4 regions of the Bradyrhizobium sp. SZCCHNR1017 genome follow, and region 3 is predicted to be linked to each of the others. Evidence: predicted binding sites of a transcription regulator. Region 3 holds the regulator's gene; each other region holds the start of a gene.
The links. The regulator LexA, encoded in region 3, represses DNA repair genes until DNA is damaged. The targets are predictions, from matches to a motif close to TGTTCNNNNTGTGTTCNG.
Positions count from the first base shown of each region.

Region 1 (4,933 bases), on a different contig from region 3:
TGACGTCGTTCATCGCCAGCGCCCGCGCCGCCTGACGCCAGCCGTCGAAATCAGTGTCGCTGTCGAGGGTTACGACGTGCATCTCATCTCTCTCGTCATTGCGAGCGAAGCCGCCGCGTCATTCCGGGATGGTCCGAAGGACCAGACCCGGAATCTCGAGATTCCGGGTTCGCCTCTTCGAGGCGCCCCGGAATGACGGCAGCTATGTCACTGCGCTCGCGATGACGGCTTCCGTTAGAATCCAAATCCCAACTGCTGCGGTTTGGGCCGCAGCCGGGCTCTGAGGCTGGCACCGTCGAGCAGGGACGGCTGTGGCCGGTGGTCGGAGAGAACGATGAACGGCAGGACCTTGTTCCGGATCACGTTGAGCCGGGCGAGATCCGCAAACCGGATCGTGGTGGTGCGGCGGGTGGCGAGGATGCGCTGGACGGTGCGGGTGCCGAAGCCGGGCACGCGCAACAGCTCCTCGCGGCTTGCTTTGTTGATGTCGAGCGGGAAGCGGTCGCGGTGGCGCAAGGCCCAGGCGAGCTTGGGGTCGATGTCGAGCGGCAGCATGCCTTCGTTCTCCTCGACGATCTCGTCGGCATCGAAGCCGTAGAACCGCATCAGCCAGTCGGCCTGGTACAGCCGGTGCTCGCGCACCAGAGGCGGTGCCTGCAGCGGCAGCGCGCGGCTGGCATCGGGGATCGGGCTGAAGGCGGAGTAATAGACGCGCTTGAGCTTGTAGGCGCCGTAGAGATTGGCCGAGGTCGACAGGATGACGCGGTCGTTGGCGTCGTCGGCGCCGACGATCATCTGCGTGCTCTGGCCGGCCGGCGCGAAGCGCGGCGGCTTGGCCCGGCGCACCGTCTTCTTCGCCTCCGCCGTCTCGTCGAGCTTGAGCCGGAGACGGCCCATGGTGCGGCGGATGGCGCGCTGGTCCTTTTCCGGCGCGAGCGTCGTCAGGCTCGCCTCCAGCGGCGTCTCGATGTTGATGCTGAGCCGGTCGGCATAGCGGCCGGCCTCGGCGATCAGCGCCTCGTCAGCCTCCGGGATCGTCTTCAGATGGATGTAGCCGCGGAAGCGATGCTCCTCGCGCAATTTGCGCGCGACGCCCACGACCTGCTCCATCGTGTAGTCGGGGCTGCGGATGATGCCCGACGACAGGAACAGTCCTTCGATGTAGTTGCGGCGATAGAAGTCGATGGTCAGCTTCACCACCTCGTCGACCGTGAAGCGCGCGCGGGCCACGTTGGAGGAGGCGCGGTTGACGCAATACAGGCAGTCGAAGTTGCAGGCATTGGTCAGCAGAATCTTGAGCAGCGAGATGCAGCGTCCGTCCGGCGCATAGGAATGGCAGATGCCCATGCCGGGCGAGGTCGAGCCGAGGCCCTTGCCGTCGCGGGAATCCCGCATCTCGGTACCGCTGGAGGCGCAGGACGCGTCGTACTTGGCGGCATCGGCCAGGATCTCCAGTTTGCGCAACAGCTCCATGGCTTTGAATCCCTTTGATTCCATTCGTTGAATCACACCCGGGTCAATCCCGATTGACTCTCTCGAAGGCGTTAGCTTTATATTAGAACGTATCATGAACAAAGAAGGTCGTCGCGGGTTCACTGCCTGATCACTGAAACAACGGCAGCGCCCGCACGATGGATTGAAGAGGAGCGGCGACGGATGACCGGCGCACGCATGGATACGCTCGCGCGTCTGCGCGGCCGCATTGCCCGTCTCGAGGCGGGAGATGGCGCACATGATTTGCGCCGGGTCGCGCTCGGCCATGACGAGGCCGACGCGACCTTGCAGGGCGGGCTCGCTACCGGCGCGCTGCACGAGGTGTTCGCCGAGACCGGCCGCCAGGCGGCAGCCGCGACCGGCTTCCTGTGCGGGCTTGCCGCGCGTGTCGCCGCGCGCCGGCCCCTGATCTGGATCCGGCAGGATTTCGCCGAGCGCGAGATGGGCGCGCTGTCGATGAGCGGGCTCGCCGAGCTCGGCCTCGATCCGCGCCGCATCGTCATCGTGCGCGCGCCCGATCTCGACCACGCCTTGCGCACCGCCGCCGACGCGCTCGCCTGCGATGCGCTCGGCAGCGTGATGCTGGAGGTGTGGGGGGAGACGCAAAAGCTCGATCTCGTCGCCAGCCGCAAGCTGACCCTGGCGGCGCAGGAATCCGGCGTCACCGCGCTCATGTTGCGCATTGCGGCTGCGCCCGAGCCGTCGACCGCGGAGACGCGCTGGATCGTGCGCACCGCGCCGTCACCGCTCGTTGCCCCGTGGATGGCGTGGGGCGCGCCGCGCCTCGATGTCGAGCTCATTCGCAACCGTCACGGCCAGACCGGACGATGGATCATGGAGTGGACCCCCGATGCATGCCGTTTCAGCGAACCGGCGGCGGATCCTCAGCCTGTGGCTGCCGCGCCTGCCCATCGATCGCATCAAAAGACAGCGGGCGCTCACAGGCGCTCCGCCTGAGAGCAAGCCGCAGGTCGTCGTCATCAAGGACGCCAATGCGCTCTTGATCCATTCGCTGGACGAAGCGGCGGCATGCCACGGTGTGTCGCTCGACCAGCCCTTGGCGAATGCCCGCGCGGTCTGTCCCGACCTCGTCGCGCACGAAGCCGATTTGGCGGCTGATGCAAAGATGCTGGAGAGCATCGCCGACTGGTGCGACCGCTTCACGCCGCTGGTGGCGCTCGATCCGCCGCATGGCCTGTCGCTCGACATCACCGGCTGCGTGCATCTGTTCGGCGGCGAAGCGAAGTTGATGCAGTCGGTGTGCGATGCCTTGAGCGCGCATGGCCTCACTGTATCGGCTGCGATCGCCTCGAATGCGGTGTGCGCGCGCACCCTGAACCGGCAGATCCATGGCCGCATCGTGCCCGATGGCGAGGAGGCGGCCGCGGTGGCGCCGCTGCCGGTGGCCGCCCTCGGCGGCAGCGAGGCTGTTACGCTCGGCCTGCGCCGAGCCGGCCTCAAGACCATCGGTGACGTCGCCGCGCGCGGCCGCAACGAGATCACCGCGCGGTTCGGCGCCGCCTTCACCCGCGTGCTGGCGCAGGCGCTGGGCGAGGCCGATGCGCCGATCAGCCCGCGCAAGGTCCCGCCGGACTACATCGTCGACAAGCGTTTTGCCGAGCCGGTCGCGACCGACACGGTGATTGCGGCCAGCCTCTCCCGTCTGGCCGCGATGCTGGTGGCGGCGATGGCGCAGCAGGGCAAGGGCGCGCGGCGGCTGGAGGCCTGCTTCTTCCGCACCGATGGAATGGTGCGCGTGATCACGGTCGACACCGGCCAGCCGGTCACCGAGGCCGCAATCATCGACCGGCTGTTCCGCGAGCGGCTCGAGGCGCTGAACGATCCGCTCGATCCCGGCTTCGGCTTCGACATGATCCGGCTCGCCGCTGGCCGCAGCGAGATCGTGGTGCAGCAGCAGCGCGATCTCGATGCCCATGTCCACGACAATGACGAGCTGTCGGCACTGATCGACCGCATCGCCGCGCGCATCGGCGGCAAGCGCGTGGTCGTGCATCTGCCGGTCGATACCCATGTTCCGGAGCGCGTGGCGCTGCCGCTGCCGGCGCAGCAAAATCTCGCCGCCGCCACTGCTGCCGCCTGGCCGGAGCGCGCCGAGGGCGAGCCGCCGCTGCGACCTCTGCGGCTGTTCGCGCACCCCGAGGCGATCCAGGTCATCGCCGGCGTGCCGGACGGCCCGCCCGCGCGCTTCGTCTGGCGCCGTGCCGCGCATGCGGTGGTCCGCGCCGAGGGCCCGGAGCGCATCGCGATGGAATGGTGGCGGCCGGACGGGCAGGGCCTCACCCGCGATTATTTCCGCGTCGAGGACGAGCACGGCCTGCGCTTCTGGCTCTATCGCGACGGGTTGTATGATCGTGAGTTCGAGCAGCCGGAGGGCCTGCCGGTGCAGCCCGCCTGGTACATGCATGGCCTGTTCGCATGAGGGCCGGGATCGCACATCTCTCGCGGCGATCTCGCTGCTCACCCTCCCCTGGAGGGGGAGGGTCGGCTCGCATGCGCGCATGCGAGCCGGGGTGGGGTGACGGACCATCCGCACCTGCGGTGCTCGTCGAAGCCAACTCACGCACGGCTGAGAAGAGCGGGCCCAATGACGACCGGTTGCTGGGCTCACCCCACCCCGCCGCGCGCTCTGCGCGCGTCGACCCTCCCCCTTCAGGGGAGGGTGGGCAGCTGCGCAAGCCGCTTGGTGAGGGGCTGTCTTTCGTATCGCATGGGCAACGCGCCGCCCCAGCCTTCGCAGCCGCGCCATGACTCCCATCCCCTATGCCGAGATCGGCGTCACCACCAATTTCTCCTTCCTGCATGGTGGTTCGCATCCGCAGGACTATGTGCACCAGGCCGCCGAATATGGCCTCACCGCCATCGGCATCGCCGACCACAACACGCTGGCCGGCATCGTCCGCGCCTATAGCGAGCTGAGTAACGACCGACTGAGTTACAGACCGAAGCTGCTCTACGGCGCGCGGCTGGTGTTCACCTGCGGCACGCCGGACATCCTGGTCTATCCGCGCGACCGCGCCGCGTACGGCCGGCTGTGCCAGCTGCTCACCCGCGGCAAGCGCGGCAGTGACGCGGACAAGGTCGCCAAGGGCGATTGCCGCCTGAGCTTCGAGGACCTGTTTGAGTTCATCGAGGGACAGTTGCTGGTGCTGATGCCGCCGCATCGCTTCGACGAAGCCGCGCTCACCACCATTCTCACGCGGCTGAAAGACAGCCCCGCCGAAGGCGTGTGGCTGGCCGGCAGCCTGCTGTATCGCGGCGACGACCGGCGCCGGCTGGCGCGGCTGTCGCGGCTCGCAGCTTCCAGCAAGGTACCGCTGATCGCCACCAATGACGTGCTCTATCATCATCCTCGACAGCGGATGCTGCAGGATGTGCTGACCTGCATCCGCGAGAAAGCCTCGATCGAGGCCATCGGCCG
Region 1 is NZ_JAUHIR010000002.1:113,448-118,380, forward strand. Features, by position in the region: gene QW863_RS06095 (UdgX family uracil-DNA binding protein) at 1-82, opposite strand, end outside; gene QW863_RS06100 (putative DNA modification/repair radical SAM protein) at 235-1,473, opposite strand; gene QW863_RS06105 (DNA repair protein) at 1,657-2,451, shown strand; gene QW863_RS06110 (DNA polymerase Y family protein) at 2,345-3,934, shown strand; gene QW863_RS06115 (error-prone DNA polymerase) at 4,260-4,933, shown strand, end outside.
Region 1: QW863_RS06100 (putative DNA modification/repair radical SAM protein) is a predicted target of LexA. The motif match lies at 1,557-1,574, and genes of this name have one in related genera.

Region 2 (4,933 bases), on a different contig from region 3:
CCGCCTGCTGCGACTGGGCCGGCTCGGTCGCCGCGAGGGCCGTGATCGTGCCGATCAGCACCAATCCGGCCATCGCAACATAGCCCCACATCCAGGACGACGGACGCGTCAGCCCCGAGTTCTCGAATGCACTGACCACCACCAGTGCGCCGGCGGTCGAGACCAGCATGCCGATGCGGTAGGCGGCGACATACGCCGCCATGCCCGCGGCTTGCTCACTCTCCGGCAGGCTCTCGACGCGGAAGGCATCGACCACGATGTCCTGGGTCGCCGACATCGCGGCGACCAGCAGCGCGGCCAGCGCCACCATGAACGGCGCGTGCGCCGGGTCGGTCAACGCCAGCAGCAGGATGGCGGCGATCAGCAGCAGTTGCGCGAACACCAGCCAGCCGCGCCGCCGCCCGAAGGCGCGCGTCAGCAGCGGCACGTGCAGCGCGTCGACCAGCGGCGCCCAGAGGAATTTCAGCGTGTAGGGCGTGCCGACGAGCGCGAACAACCCGATGGTCCCGAGGTCGACGCCGAGCTCGCGCATCCAGATCTGCAAGGTCGAGCCGGACAGCGCCAGCGGCAGCCCCGACGAAAATCCGAGGAACAGCACCACGAGCACGCGCGGCTGCAGATAGACGGCCATGCTCTCGCGCCAGGTGGGGGCTTTTGGCGCAGCCTCGGGCTTTGCGCCGGTCGCGGTGATGTCGGAAGAAGCCTCAGGTACGGTCATGGATGGGTGGTAGCAGATTTGCGCAAGAAACGCTCCCCATCTCAGCTGTCATCGTCCGCGAGCCGGGCGATGACAGTCTTGGCAAAATTCAAGCTGCGACAAGGGCGAGCTACCCAATCACTCCCCCGCCTGCACGCGTCCCGCCAGCGGAAACAAATCCGGCGCGGTGCTCGTAGCTGGCGCGATGCGTGGCGACTCCACCGGCGTGTCTTGTTTGCTGAAGTCGAGCTCCTCGATCCGCGCGGCGCGCTTCTCGATCTTGTCGGCCGAGATGAGGATCTGGCGGATGTCCTCGCCGACATCGCCGAAATGCTTCTGCAGCTTGAGCACGCGCTCGCGCAAGCGGCCGAGATCGTCCCCGAGATGGATCACCTCGTTGCGGATCTGGTCGGCGGCGTCGCGGATGCGTGCGTCCTTCATGATCTGCTGCATGACCTGGATCGCGAGCATCAGCAGCGACGGCGACACCAGCACGACGCGCGCGCGATATGCTTTCTGGATGACGTCGTCGAAGCCATCATGGATCTCGGCATAGACCGATTCCGACGGCACGAACATCAGCGCGGTGTCCTGCGTCTCGCCGACCACCAGATATTTCTCCGCGATGTCGTTGACGTGACGCAGCACGTCGGTACGCAGGCGCTGTGCGGCGGTGCGCTTCTCCTCGTCCGTCTCCGCATCATGCAGCGCGGTCACGGCTTCCAACGGAAACTTGGCGTCGATGCACAGCGGCCGCGCATCGGGCAGGAACACCACGCAGTCGGGCCGCTTGCCGCTGGCGAGCGTGTGCTGGAACGCGTAGCTGCCCTTTGGCAGTCCGTCCTGCACGATCGCCTCCATCCGTGCCTGGCCGAACGCGCCGCGCGACTGCTTGTTGGCGAGGACGTCGCGCAGGGTCGTGACCTGGGTCGTCAGCTCGCTGAGATCACGGTGGGCATTGTCGATGATGCCGAGCCGCTCGTGCAGCACGCGCAGACTATCCATGGTGTGGCGCGTACTCTGCTCCATCGACTGTCCGACGCGATGAGTCACCGCATCGAGCCGCTCGTTGACGCTGCGGGCAAGATCAACCTGCCGGCCGGCGAGCAGCTGCGCCATCGCGTCGACCCGGCCGGAGGCCTCGCTCTGGACGCGGATCATCTCGCTGAACCGTTGTTCGATCTCATCGCTGCGCATCGCCTGCTGGGCCGCGAGCTCGGCGCCGCGCCGGCCGGAACGCACCACGGCCGCCACGATCATCACGAGCAGCAGCACCACCAGCACGCCAAATCCGATCAGCGCGTCGCTGGCGCGGACCGGAAGGTCGCCGATCATGATGACGACAGGATTGAGGGACTGGCTGGCTGCGGTCATCACGTCCGTCTATCCGATTCGCACAAGCTTCGCGAACGAAGAGAGAACATTTATGGTTAAGGCCGGGTTAAGAATCATGGTTAACGAGGCATTGAAATTCATGGTTAGCGAAGTCTTAACTGCGAGCCATCACATTGACCGCGCCGGTTCCGCGGCTTAAATCGCGCGCCATGTCCCTAAGAGAAATCATCATTCTGCCGGACCGGCAGTTGCGGCTGGTGTCCAAGCCGGTCGAGAAGGTCACGCCGGAGATCCGGCAGCTGGTCGACGACATGTTTCAGACCATGTACGACGCGCCGGGCATCGGGCTCGCAGCGATTCAGGTCGCGCAGCCGCTGCGCGTCATCACCATGGATCTGGCCAAGCCCGACGCCAACGGGGAAGGCAAGCGCGAGCCGCGCGTCTTCATCAATCCGGAGATCGTTGCCAAGTCGGACGAGCTGTCGGTCTACGAGGAAGGCTGCCTGTCGATCCCCGAATATTACGAGGAGGTCGAGCGGCCGGCGCGCGTGCGCGTGCGCTTCACCGATCTCGACGGGCTGGTTCGCGAGGAGGATGCCGAGGGGCTCTACGCCACCTGCATCCAGCACGAGATCGACCATCTCAACGGCGTGCTGTTCATCGACTATCTGTCGAAGCTCAAGCGCGACCGCGTGATGAAGAAGTTCGCCAAGGCCGCCAAGCGCGCCAGCGAGTAACGATCAACTCTCTCCTCCGTCATGCCCGGGCTTGACCCGGGCATCCAGGTCGCGCCGCGCGTTACAGGCAGCTCGACGTGGATGGCCGGGACAAGCCCGGCCATGACGCGGAGGATTCGGCAATGCAGGATCTTCCACCAGATGCCGCTTCGCCTGATCTTCATGGGCACGCCGGATTTCGCCGTGCCGACCCTGCTCGAACTCGCCGGCCACGGCCACGAGATCGCGGCGGTCTATACGCGCGCGCCCAAACCCGGCGGCCGCCGCGGCCTGGCGCTGGTGCCGACGCCGATCGAGACCGAGGCGCGCCGGCTCGGCATTCCCGTGCTCACGCCGAAGACGCTGAAGACCGAGGACGCGCTGGCTGCGTTCCGCGCCCATGAGGCCGATGCCGCCGTTGTCGTCGCCTATGGCATGATCCTGCCGCAGGCGATTCTCGATGCACCGAAACTCGGCTGCTACAACCTCCACGCCTCGTTGCTGCCACGCTGGCGCGGCGCCGCGCCGATCAACCGTGCCATCATGGCAGGGGACGCTGAAAGCGGCGTGATGGTCATGAAGATGGATGTCGGTCTCGACACCGGCGACGTTGCGATGGCCGAGCGTCTACCCATCACTGACGCGATGACGGCGTCCGATCTGCACGATCGCCTCTCGCGGATCGGTGCCGACCTGATGGTGCGCGCGATGGCGGCGCTGGAGCGCGGCGGGCTGACGTTGACGAAGCAGGCCGAGGAGGGCGTCACCTACGCTGCCAAGATCGAGAAGGCGGAGGCGCGGATCGATTGGACGAAGCCGGCGCATACGGTGCTGCGGCACATCCACGGCCTGTCGCCGTTCCCCGGCGCCTGGAGCGAGGTCACGCTCGATGGCGAGGCGGTGCGTTTGAAGTTCCTGCGCTGCGCGCTCGCCAGCGGCGCGGGCGCGCCCGGCACTGTTCTGGATGACCAGCTCACCATCGCCTGCGCCGACGGCGCGATCCGCATCACCGAGCTGCAGCGCGCCGGCAAGGGCCCGATGAAGGCCGCGGATTTCCTGCGCGGTACCCAATTGAATCGCGGTGCTCGTTTTTCGTAACGCTGTCATACGCCGCGAAAGCGGGGTATCCAGTACGCCGAGACGTGCATTGTTGCGCCGAGACGTCGGCGAATACTGGATCGCCCGCCTGCGTGGGCGATGACGGCAGCAATAGACCGAATGCCCCGCTACAAGCTCACCATCGAATATGACGGCGCGCCGTTCTGCGGCTGGCAGCTGCAGGAGACCTTGCCGTCGGTGCAGGGCGCGCTCGAAGCCGCGGTGCAGGCGACCTGCGGCGTGCCCACGCGTGTGCACGGCTCGGGCCGCACCGACGCCGGCGTCCACGCCACCGGCCAGGTCGCGCATTGCGACATCGCCAAGGAGTTCCGCCCGGACAAGCTGCGCGACGCGCTCAACGCGCATCTGCGGCCGAACCCGGTCGCGGTGCTCGCCGCCGAGATCGTGCCCGACACCTTCGAAGCGCGGTTCTCCGCGCGCAGGCGGCACTACCGTTACCGGATCGTCAATCGCCGCTCCAACCTCGCGCTGGAGGTCGGCCGCGTCTGGCGGGTGCCGCAGCGGCTCGATTCCGATGCGATGCATGCAGCCGCGCAGCGGCTGATCGGCAAGCACGACTTCACGACGTTCCGCGATACCGAATGCCAGGCCAAATCGCCGGAGAAGACGCTGGATCAACTCGACGTCGTGAGGGAGGGCGATGCGATCACCATCCTCACCTCCGCCCGCTCCTATCTGCATAGCCAGGTCCGCTCGATGGTCGGCTCACTGGTGTGGGTCGGGCAGGGTCGCTGGACCGCCGATGATCTGGCCGCCGCGCTCGCCGCGCGCAACCGCGCCGCCTGTGGCGTCGTCGCCCCGCCGGAAGGGCTTTACCTCGTGAAGGTCGACTACTAATTGCGGCCGTTCCGGTCGAGATCGCGGTGGCGCACAATTGAGGCGCCAAGCGATCGAGATCGCTGCCGCGGAGACCTCCTGGATTCCTTCGCTGCGCTCGCAATGATGCGCAGAGAGGGGGTCACGCGAAGTAGCGATCGAGAATGCCGCGATAGATCTTCGTCAGGGTGGCGATGTCGGCGACCGAGGCGCGCTCGTCGATCTGGTGCATGGTCTGGCCGACCAGGCC
Region 2 is NZ_JAUHIR010000019.1:40,400-45,332, reverse strand. Features, by position in the region: gene QW863_RS31330 (AmpG family muropeptide MFS transporter) at 1-718, opposite strand, end outside; gene QW863_RS31325 (DNA recombination protein RmuC) at 836-2,071, opposite strand; gene def (peptide deformylase) at 2,242-2,769, shown strand; gene fmt (methionyl-tRNA formyltransferase) at 2,911-3,846, shown strand; gene truA (tRNA pseudouridine(38-40) synthase TruA) at 3,967-4,704, shown strand; gene dapE (succinyl-diaminopimelate desuccinylase) at 4,826-4,933, opposite strand, start outside.
Region 2: QW863_RS31325 (DNA recombination protein RmuC) is a predicted target of LexA. The motif match lies at 2,103-2,120, and genes of this name have one in related genera.

Region 3 (4,933 bases):
GCGGCCGCGAGCTTGCGATGCTGTTGCTGGCCTCGCTGATCGCGGGGCTCGCCACCACGCCCTATGCCGCCTTCCATTTCCATCGCGTCACGCCCTATGGCGTGCTCGCCAATCTCGCAGCGATGCCGGTCGTCTCGGCGCTGGTGATGCCGGCCGGCCTGATGGGCCTCGTGGCGGCGCCGTTCGGGCTCGACGGTCCCTGGTGGACGCTGATGGGCCTCGGCATCGACTGGATGATCGCGGTGACGCGCTGGGTGGCGGCGCTGCCCGGCGCGGTCGGGCGCATCCCGGCCTTCGGCATCGGTCCACTGATCCTGGCCAGCCTCGGTGTCATCCTGATCGGCCTGCTGCGCACACCGCTGCGCTGGTCGGGCGCCGTGGGGCTCGTGGTGGCCACCGTGTGGGCCGCCGCGACGCCGCTGCCCGACGTGCTGATCGCCGGCGATGGGCGCGCGGTGGCGGTGCGCGGCCGTGACGGGCGTCTGCATGCGATGCGCATCGGCAAGGACGTGTTCGCCACCAAGGAGTGGCTCGCGGCCGACGCCGATGCCCGGCTGCCGGCGGATTCATCGCTCACCGATGGCGTCTCCTGCGACGAGGCGGGCTGCGTGGTCGCAATGGCCGACGGCCGATTCGCCGCCCTGACCCTGCGCGCCGAGGCGCTCGCCGATGATTGCGCCCGTGCCGCGCTCATCGTCACCGCGCGCGCCGCGCCGTCATCCTGCGCGGCGGCCGTCATCGATCGCGAGCGGTTGCGGCAGCAGGGCGCCTTGATGCTGGTGCGGCAGGGCAGGAGCTTCGCCGTCACGCCGGCGCGCGCCGGCGGCACTGACCGCCCATGGTGGCCGGCGCCCGCCGAGGCCGGCGAGTTCGACACGACGCTGACGCCGCGCGCGCCGGCCGTGCGGCCTCAGGACGCGACGCCGCCGGAGACGGAGCAGGGCGAAGAAGACTGAGTGCCGGGCAGCTCGAACGTGCCGAGATGATACTCGGTGTCGCCAGGTCCATGTTGCCAAGTCCATCGAACAGCGAGGGGCTTTCGGCCAGCGTGAACGCAGCGCGCGGATAGCGTTGCCAGATGGCGATGTCGTCAGCCGTGACCGCCAGCCATCCGAACTCAAGCATGTAGCAGTCGGGCTCGGTGATCCGGCCGGCCTTGTTCCAATCGATCTTGTTGACCACGGCGGCAGGCTCCCCCGGCACATCATGCCGGCCGAGGGATGTCGTTCCTATCCGATGCGATGCCGGGGCGTGAGGTTCGCCCGAGAGGACTTTGCGCTTGCAGAACCCAAATCTCCCACGGTCGAAAGCTCGCTCACGACCGAGAGAAATGCCGATGCGGAGACCCCTCAGGTGATGCTGATGCGGCGAATCGGTGTGGCCTGCGAAGGCGGCACGTCCTCGGCGATGTCCGGGCGTCGCTCCGCCGGCTGCTTGCTGACCGGCAATTGCAGCACGGTGACGCGCTGGCCCTCGCAGAGCTGGGTCACCAGCACGTGGCGGCCATCGGCGAATTCGATCGCGTCGTGATGGCGATCGGGAATGTGAGTCTCGATGCTGTTGAACTTTGCGACGCGCTCGCGGATCGTCCGGGTCCAGAGCCAGCGGCTGTCGTAGCGGACGTCCTCGGCGAAGGCCAACTCGGTGCCGGGCAGCATGCAGACTGCGACGGTCGGCTCGCTCTCCAGCGCGAAGCCGCGGGTGGCGGTGCCACGGAAGGTCATCGAGATCAACGTCTCGCCGACCTTGGCGGGACGGGACGCAACCGCATGGAGGCTGTAGTCACACATCGGATCGCTCCTCGTTGAGAGATAGCCGACCCACGCTCCCCCCGGACAGGCGCAGGCCTCTATCAGAGTGGACATCGATGGTGATGTTAGCGCGCGCTTCGCGGCAATTCTGCGCTGATCTGCATCGCGTGTGCCCGCGGCCGATCACAAGCGTTTGAGCATGCCGCGCTGCACATCATGAGGTGCATTCGCGCGTGACGTATTTTGCTGGGCAGCCTCCGATCGGCGGCGAAAGCGCGTGCGCCCGCCGCCCATCGACCGATCCCATTCGCGATCAGTACTTGCGGTACAGCCCGACCAGCTTGCCTTGGATCTTCACCCGGTTCGGCGGCAGGATGCGTACCTCGTAGGCGGTGTTGGCCGGCTCCAGCGCGATCGATGCGCCGCGTCGGCGGAAGCGCTTCAACGTCGCTTCCTCATCGTCGATCAGCGCCACCACGATGTCGCCGGTGTCGGCGGTCTCGTTGCGCTGGATCAGCGCCATGTCGCCGTCGAGGATGCCGGCATCGACCATGGAGTCGCCGCGCACCTCGAGTGCGTAGTGATCGCCGTTGCCGAGCATGTCGGCAGGCACGCTGATGGTGTGGCTGCGCGTCTGTAGCGCCTCGATCGGAGTACCGGCGGCGATGCGGCCCATCACCGGCACTGCGACCGGGCGCTCGCCATCGTCCAGCGCGGGAGTGCTGGTGCGCACCTTGCCGAGATTGCCCTCGATCACCGACGGGGTGAAGCCGCGGCGGTTGTTGGCGGCCTGTGACAGCTCGGGCAGCTTGATCACCTCGATCGCGCGGGCGCGGTTCGGCAGCCGGCGGATGAAGCCGCGCTCCTCGAGCGCCGTGATCAGGCGATGAATGCCGGACTTCGAGCGCAGATCGAGCGCATCCTTCATCTCGTCGAAGGACGGCGGCACGCCGGCTTCCTTGAGCCGCTCGTTGATGAACCGCAGAAGTTCGTACTGTTTGCGCGTCAGCATCTCGACCTGGTCCCCGGTTTGTTGTCGTCCGAGTCCAGGAGCTGCGCCTCGCGCACAAACCGGCTGAGAGCGCCCTGGAGTCGGACCGTCATCGCGTCGCCCGCAACATACTAAAAACAAATCATGAACGGACACTATATGTTCGATGTGTGTTCCGCAATCCTAAAAATATGATGAACAGACCGGGCTTTACCGGGGAAGCGGCTCAGTTCGGCAGGCGCAGGATCTCGCACGGGCTGCCCGCAGGCGCCTTCGGCGCAAACGCCGGCCGGATCACCACCGCCTGCGAGAGCGCGAGATTGCCGAGCAGCGACGAATCCTGCTGGCTCACCGGGGTGGCGACCAGCGTGCCGTCGGCGCGCTCTTCGAGCCGCGCCCGCAGATAGTCCTCGCGCGAATCGTTCGGCCCGAGCTCGCGGCCGAGCAGGGCGGTCTCGCGCGGCATCACGGCCTCGTCGCGGCCGAGCAGCCGCCGAATCAGCGGCACCAGGAACAGGATGGCGCAGACATAGGACGACACCGGATTGCCGGGCAGTCCGATCACCCTCATGCCGCCGAGCCGTCCGTGCATCATCGGCTTGCCCGGCCGCATCGCGATCTTCCAGAACGCCATCTCGACGCCCTCGGCTTCGAGCGCCTGCTTGACCAGGTCGTGATCGCCGACCGAGGCGCCGCCGGTCGTGATCAAGATGTCGGCCTTGGCCTCGCGGGCCCGGCGGATGCCGGCGATCGTCGCCTCCATCGTATCCGCGGCGATGCCCAGATCGATCGGGGTCCCGCCCTCGTTGCGCACCAGCGCCCGCAAGGCGTAGCCGTTGGAATAGACGATCTGGCCCGGGCCGGGCGTCGAGCCCGGCATCACCAGCTCGTCGCCGGTGGCGAGCAGCGCCACCTTCGGCCGGCGCCGCACCGGCAGCGCCGGATGATTCATGCTGGCCGCCAGCGACAGGTCGCGGTCGCTGAGCCGGCGCCCGGACTTCAGCAGCACCATGCCCTGGTGAAAGTCGACGCCCGCCGGCCGGATATGCCGGCCCTTGATCGCGGCCTCGGTGATCACGACGTGGCCGTCTTCGGCGATCGTGTCCTCCTGGATCACCACCGCGTCCGCGCCCTCCGGAACAACGCCACCGGTGAAGATCCGCGCCGCCTCGCCGGGTCCAACCACGCGATCGAACGGCCGCCCTGCCGCAACCTCGCCGATGACCTTCAGCCGCGCCTTGGCCTGGGCGGCGTCCGCCGCGCGCACGGCATAGCCGTCCATTGCCGACATCGCCTCGGGCGGCTGCGTCCGCAGCGCCGCGATGTCCCGCGCCAGGATGCGGTGAAACGCCTCGTCCAGCCCGACCTGCTCCTCGGCCAGCGGCTCGGCGCCGGCGAGCACCGCGGACAACGCATCAGACACCGGCATCAGGGCCATGAGAGTTCCTTCGGACGGAGACGGCAGATCGAATGAATCGCCTTCTAACCGAACGCGCACGGCGCGGCCAAGGGCCTAGGCCGCTCCCTGCGTTCTGACCGTCTGCTGTGGGCCGTTTCCGGGCCGCTGCCTCACGATCGCGCGAGAAAGTCTGCAATCAACCGCATGACCTCCTGCGGACGTTCCAGGCTCGGCAGGTGCGCCGTTCCGGCCAGCTCATGTCCTGACCCGTTCGGCATTGTTGCGGCGAGCAGCCTGCTTCGCTGCTGGATGTGAGGAAAGTCCAAGTCCCCCCAGATGACGAGCGATGGCGCGACGATCTCCGCGAGGCGCGGGAAGGCTGGTGCCATATCGAGAGTCGCGCCGGTTGGCGGCGCGCGGAGTGCGGCGGCGTTCTTCTTCAGGAACGTCTCGCGCGGCTCGCCGGAGATGCGTCCCTCGCGCTGCAAGGGACCGTCGACCCACAGATGCGCCTTGATAGCGCTGACCCGATCCCAATCCTGTGCGGCCTCGGCAGCGGCCAACGACGCCGTTAGCGCCTTGATCTCCGGTGGATAGACCGGCTCCGGCGCGCCGCTGATCGAAGGTGCGATCAGCACCAGCGATGCCATACGTGACGGATGGCGAAGCGCGAAGTCGAGCGCGATGCGGCCTCCTTGCGAGCAGGCAATCAGCGTCGCCGGCCGCCCCGGCGCGAACGCGTCGACGACGGCGAGCAGGTCCTCGACCGGAGAATGAGCTTCCTCATAGGCG
Region 3 is NZ_JAUHIR010000001.1:856,317-861,249, reverse strand. Features, by position in the region: gene QW863_RS04020 (ComEC/Rec2 family competence protein) at 1-956, shown strand, start outside; gene QW863_RS04015 (hypothetical protein) at 1,350-1,790, opposite strand; gene lexA (transcriptional repressor LexA) at 2,065-2,763, opposite strand; gene glp (gephyrin-like molybdotransferase Glp) at 2,969-4,180, opposite strand; gene QW863_RS04000 (alpha/beta hydrolase) at 4,312-4,933, opposite strand, start outside.

Region 4 (4,933 bases), on a different contig from region 3:
GCCGGGCGGCCACGACGGGTGCGAACAGGCTGCGGTGATGCACCGACGGTCCGAGCCGGTCCAGCGCAGCGAGGTGCTCCGGCACGGCATACCCCTTGTGCTGCTCGAAGCCGTAGCCGGGGCAATCCTGCGCCAGTGCGCACATCAGCCGGTCGCGCGTGACCTTGGCGACGATCGAGGCGGCGGCAATCGACATCACCAGGCCATCGCCGCCGATCACCGCCTCGCAGCCGCAATCGACGTCGATGCGGTCGCGGCCGTCGACGAAGACGTGCTTCGGCGCCTCGGGCAGCGCCCTCACGGCGCGCGACAGCGCCCACAGCGAGGCCCGCAGGATGTTGTCGCGATCGATTCGCGCCGGCGAGGCGACAGCCACTGCGAACGCCGACGTCTTGCAGATCTTGTCGAACAGCGCCTCGCGCTGCTCCGCGCTCAGCCGCTTGGAGTCATCGAGGCCTTTCGGGATGCGCGCGGGATCGAGAATCACGGCCGCGGCGACCACCGGACCGGCCAGCGGCCCCCGTCCCGCCTCGTCGCAACCGGCGACCGGCCAGATGCCCTGCTTGAGCAGCGCGCGCTCCCGCCGGAAGCTCGGCGGCGCCACCGCGATGACGCCCTTGCCGAGCTTGGCGGGAGTCTTGGTCGCCGCCCTTGCCGCAGCGACTTTCGTCGCAGCCGCGCTGGCCGCTTTCGTCCTGCCCGGCTTTTTCGATTGGTCGCGAATCATGGCGGGCATGGTGCGAAACGAGGCGCAACGGCGCAACCCGGAACCCTGCTCAATTCCCCGCTATTCAAAGCCGCCGACTGCACGTCTTGATCCGGCAGAGCTGGTAGAGGCAGGCGGCTCGACGGCTTGCCCCTCTTTCCAGCCACTGGGTAGTTCCTGCGTTTTCGACCGCAACCGCCAGATGCAGATAGTCTCCGGTGGCAGGCTCCGGATGATTATCGCCTCGACACTCGCGCTGCAAGCACCTAGCGAACGTCGAGCACCAATTCAACGTTCGCCTTGGCGCTCAAAACAAGCTCAACTGCTGCCCGCCGCCCTTCGGCCGGACGAAATGATCGGTCGTCAACTTGGTCCGGCGCTTGTTCAGGCCGAGCTTTTCGCAGGCGATCTCGAAGCGGCGGCCGATCATCCAGGCCATCGGGCCTGTCCCCTTCATTCGCGTGCCCCATTGCGAGTCGTAATCGCGGCCGCCGCGCATGTCGCGGATCAGGGTGAAGACGTGGCGGTAGCGGTCGGGATAATGCTCGAGCAGCCATTCGCGGAACAGGTCGCGCACCTCCAGCGGAAGGCGCAGCAGCACATAGGCCGCCTCCTTGACGCCGGCATGGGCGGCGGCATCGAGGATGCGCTCGATCTCGCTGTCGTTGAGCGCCGGGATGACCGGCGCCACCATCACCGTGGTCGGAATGCCGGCCCTGGACAGCGCCTGCAGCGCCTCCAGCCGTTTTGACGGCGTCGAGGCCCGCGGCTCCATGGTGCGCGCCAGCTTCGGATCCAGCGTGGTCACGGAGATCGCGACCTTCGCCAGGTTCCTCTTGGCCATCCGCGCCAGGATGTCGGCATCACGCATCACCAGCGCCGACTTGGTCACGATCCCGACGGGATGGCCAACCTTTTCCAGCACCTCGAGGATGCCGCGCATGATCTTCCGCTCGCGCTCGATCGGCTGATAGGGATCGGTGTTGGTTCCGATCGCGATCATCCGCGGCTCGTAACCGCTGGCCGCGAGCTCCTTTTCCAGGAGCGCGGGCGCATCCGGCTTCACGAACAGCTTGGATTCGAAATCGAGACCAGGCGACAGCCCGAGAAACGCATGGGTTGGCCGCGCGAAGCAGTAGACACAGCCGTGCTCGCAGCCGCGATACGGGTTGATCGAGCGATCGAAACCGATGTCCGGCGAGTCGTTGCGGGTGATGACCTTGCGCGAGGTATCGGTCGCGACCGTGGTCTTGAACGGCGGCAAGTCCTCGAGACTCTGCCAGCCATCGTCGAAGACGACGCGAGCCTCCGCTTCGTAGCGGCCGCTCGCATTGGATTGTGCACCCCGGCCGCGGCGCCGGCCCCGTTCGATGGCGACCGCGAGTTCGGGGAAGTCGTTTTCCGGGCCAGATGAAGGCGCGCCCACCGGCTCGGAGGGCACCGGGACCGGCGGGCGCTTGAGGGCATGTGAAGATGCTCGGCTCATGGCCAAGACATAGCACACAAAAAGAACAATACAAGAACAAAAGAGAACAACGTCTCGGAACGGTTCTGGAGCCACGGAAGGCCAACCATCACATTCCCGTTCTATCCTTCGCAGCGCACTGGAACGGAATGGTGCGGCGTTACTCTAATGCACTTCCCGCAGGCGCGAAGCGGACGGCAAGCGAGGTTCCATGAACATCACGTCTTCCCACCAGACCAACACGGCCGACGATCTCGACCTGCTCGATCGCTATTGGCGCGCGGCGAACTATCTCTCGGTCGGGCAGATCTATCTGCTGGACAACCCGCTGCTGCGCGAGCCGCTGAAAGCGGAGCACGTCAAGCCGCGCCTGCTCGGCCACTGGGGGACGACGCCCGGACTGAATTTCATCTACGCCCATCTCAATCGCGCCATCCAGGCGCAGGATCTCGACGTCATCTACGTGTGCGGTCCCGGCCATGGCGGCCCCGGCATGGTCGCCAACACCTATCTCGAAGGCAGCTACAGCGAGATCTATCCGGACATCACGCGCGATGCCGATGGCCTGCGCAAGCTGTTCCGGCAGTTCTCCTTCCCCGGCGGCATTCCGAGCCATGCCGCGCCCGAGACGCCGGGCTCGATCCATGAAGGCGGCGAGCTCGGCTACGCGCTGGTCCACGCCTATGGTGCGGCGTTCGACAACCCCGATCTGATCGTGGCTTGCGTGGTCGGCGACGGCGAAGCCGAGACCGGGCCGCTCGCCGCATCCTGGCATTCGAACAAATTCCTGAACCCGGCCCATGACGGCGCGGTGCTGCCGATTTTGCATCTCAACGGCTACAAGATCGCCAATCCCACCGTGCTCGGCCGCATGGGCGATGCCGAGATCAAATGCCTGTTCGAGGGCTACGGTTACGAGCCGCTGTTCGTCGAAGGCGCGGAGCCGAAGGCGATGCATCGCCAGATGGCGGACGCGCTCGATGTCGCGCTCGCGAGCATCCGCTCGATCCAGCAGAATGCGCGTCAGCCGGATGCAACGATCCAACGGCCGCGCTGGCCTATGATCGTGCTGCGCAGCCCGAAGGGCTGGACCGGGCCGAAGGAGGTCGACGGCCTCAAGGTCGAAGGCTTCTGGCGCGCCCATCAGGTGCCGATCGCCAATCCCCGCGGCAAGCCGGAGCATCTCGCGCTGCTCGAAGCCTGGCTGAAGAGCTACGAGCCGGAGGCGCTGTTCGACGCCCAGGGCCGTCTCGTGCCGGAGTTGCAGGCGCTGGCGCCGAAGGGCACGCGGCGCATGGGCGCCAACCCGCATGCCAATGGCGGCCTGCTCAAGCGCGAGCTCAGGCTCCCAGACTACCAGCATTTTGCGGTCGAGGTGTCCTCTCCGGGCCAGACCATGGCTGAAGCCACGCGCGAGCTCGGCAAGTTCCTGCGCGACGTGATCACGCTGAATGCAGAGACACGCAACTTCCGCATCATGGGCCCGGACGAGACCGCCTCGAACCGGCTCGATGCCGTATTCGAGGTCACCGAGCGGGTGTGGATGGAAGGCATCGAGCCCTACGATGTCCACCTCGCCCATGACGGCCGCGTCATGGAGGTGCTGAGCGAGCATCTCTGCCAGGGCTGGCTGGAGGGCTATCTGCTCACCGGCCGCCACGGCCTGTTCTCCTGCTACGAGGCATTCATCCACATCGTCGATTCGATGTTCAACCAGCACGCCAAATGGCTGAAGGTGTCACGCGAGCTGCCGTGGCGGCGCCCGATCGCGTCGCTGAACTATCTCCTGACCTCGCATGTCTGGCGGCAGGACCATAACGGCTTCAGCCATCAGGACCCCGGCTTCGTCGACCTCGTCGCCAACAAGAAGGCGGACATCGTCCGCATCTACTTCCCGCCGGATGCCAACACGCTGTTGTGGATCGCGGACCACTGCCTGCGCACCTACGACCGCATCAACATCATCGTTGCCGGCAAGCAGCCGGCGCCGCAATGGCTGTCGATGCAGGAGGCGGCGACGCATTGCGACGCCGGCATCGGCATCTGGTCTTGGGCCGGCACCGAGCCCGCCGACGAGGAGCCCGACGTGGTGATGGCCTGCGCCGGAGATGTCCCGACCCTGGAGACGCTCGCAGCCGTCGACCTGCTGCGCAAGGAATTGCCCGACCTGAAGATCCGCGTGGTCAACGTCGTCGACCTCATGACCCTGCAGCCGAAGCAGGACCATCCGCATGGCCTCAGCGACCGCGACTTCGACAGCCTGTTCACCACCAACAAGCCGGTGATCTTCGCCTATCACGGCTATCCGTATCTGATCCATCGCCTCACCTACAGCCGCACCAACCATGCCGGCATGCATGTGCGCGGCTTCATCGAGGAAGGCACCACGACGACTCCGTTCGACATGGTCGTGCTCAACGAGCTCGACCGTTTCCACCTCGCCATCGAGGCGATCGAACGCGTGCCCGGCCTCAGCGTGTCGGCGGCCCATGTGAAGCAGAAATTCCGCGATGCGCTGATCGAGCATGCCCGCTACATCCGCGCGCATGGCGAGGACATGCCGGCGATCCGCGACTGGGTGTGGCCGAACAGCGCCGGCGGCACCACGCCGACGCAGGCAGGCGACTGAGCCAGTCAAGCGCGAGCTTCAGCAACACGGCACCTTGAAATAGCACCGTTCGGGCGCAGCCCCGAACGGCGCGGCCAGGTGCGTGCTGCAAAATTCCGCAGCGCAGCGGGCTGATTTGGCTATGACAAGATGA
Region 4 is NZ_JAUHIR010000008.1:207,413-212,345, forward strand. Features, by position in the region: gene QW863_RS21060 (ribonuclease HII) at 1-736, opposite strand, end outside; gene QW863_RS21065 (PA0069 family radical SAM protein) at 1,014-2,192, opposite strand; gene QW863_RS21070 (phosphoketolase family protein) at 2,383-4,800, shown strand.
Region 4: QW863_RS21065 (PA0069 family radical SAM protein) is a predicted target of LexA. The motif match lies at 2,214-2,231, and genes of this name have one in related genera.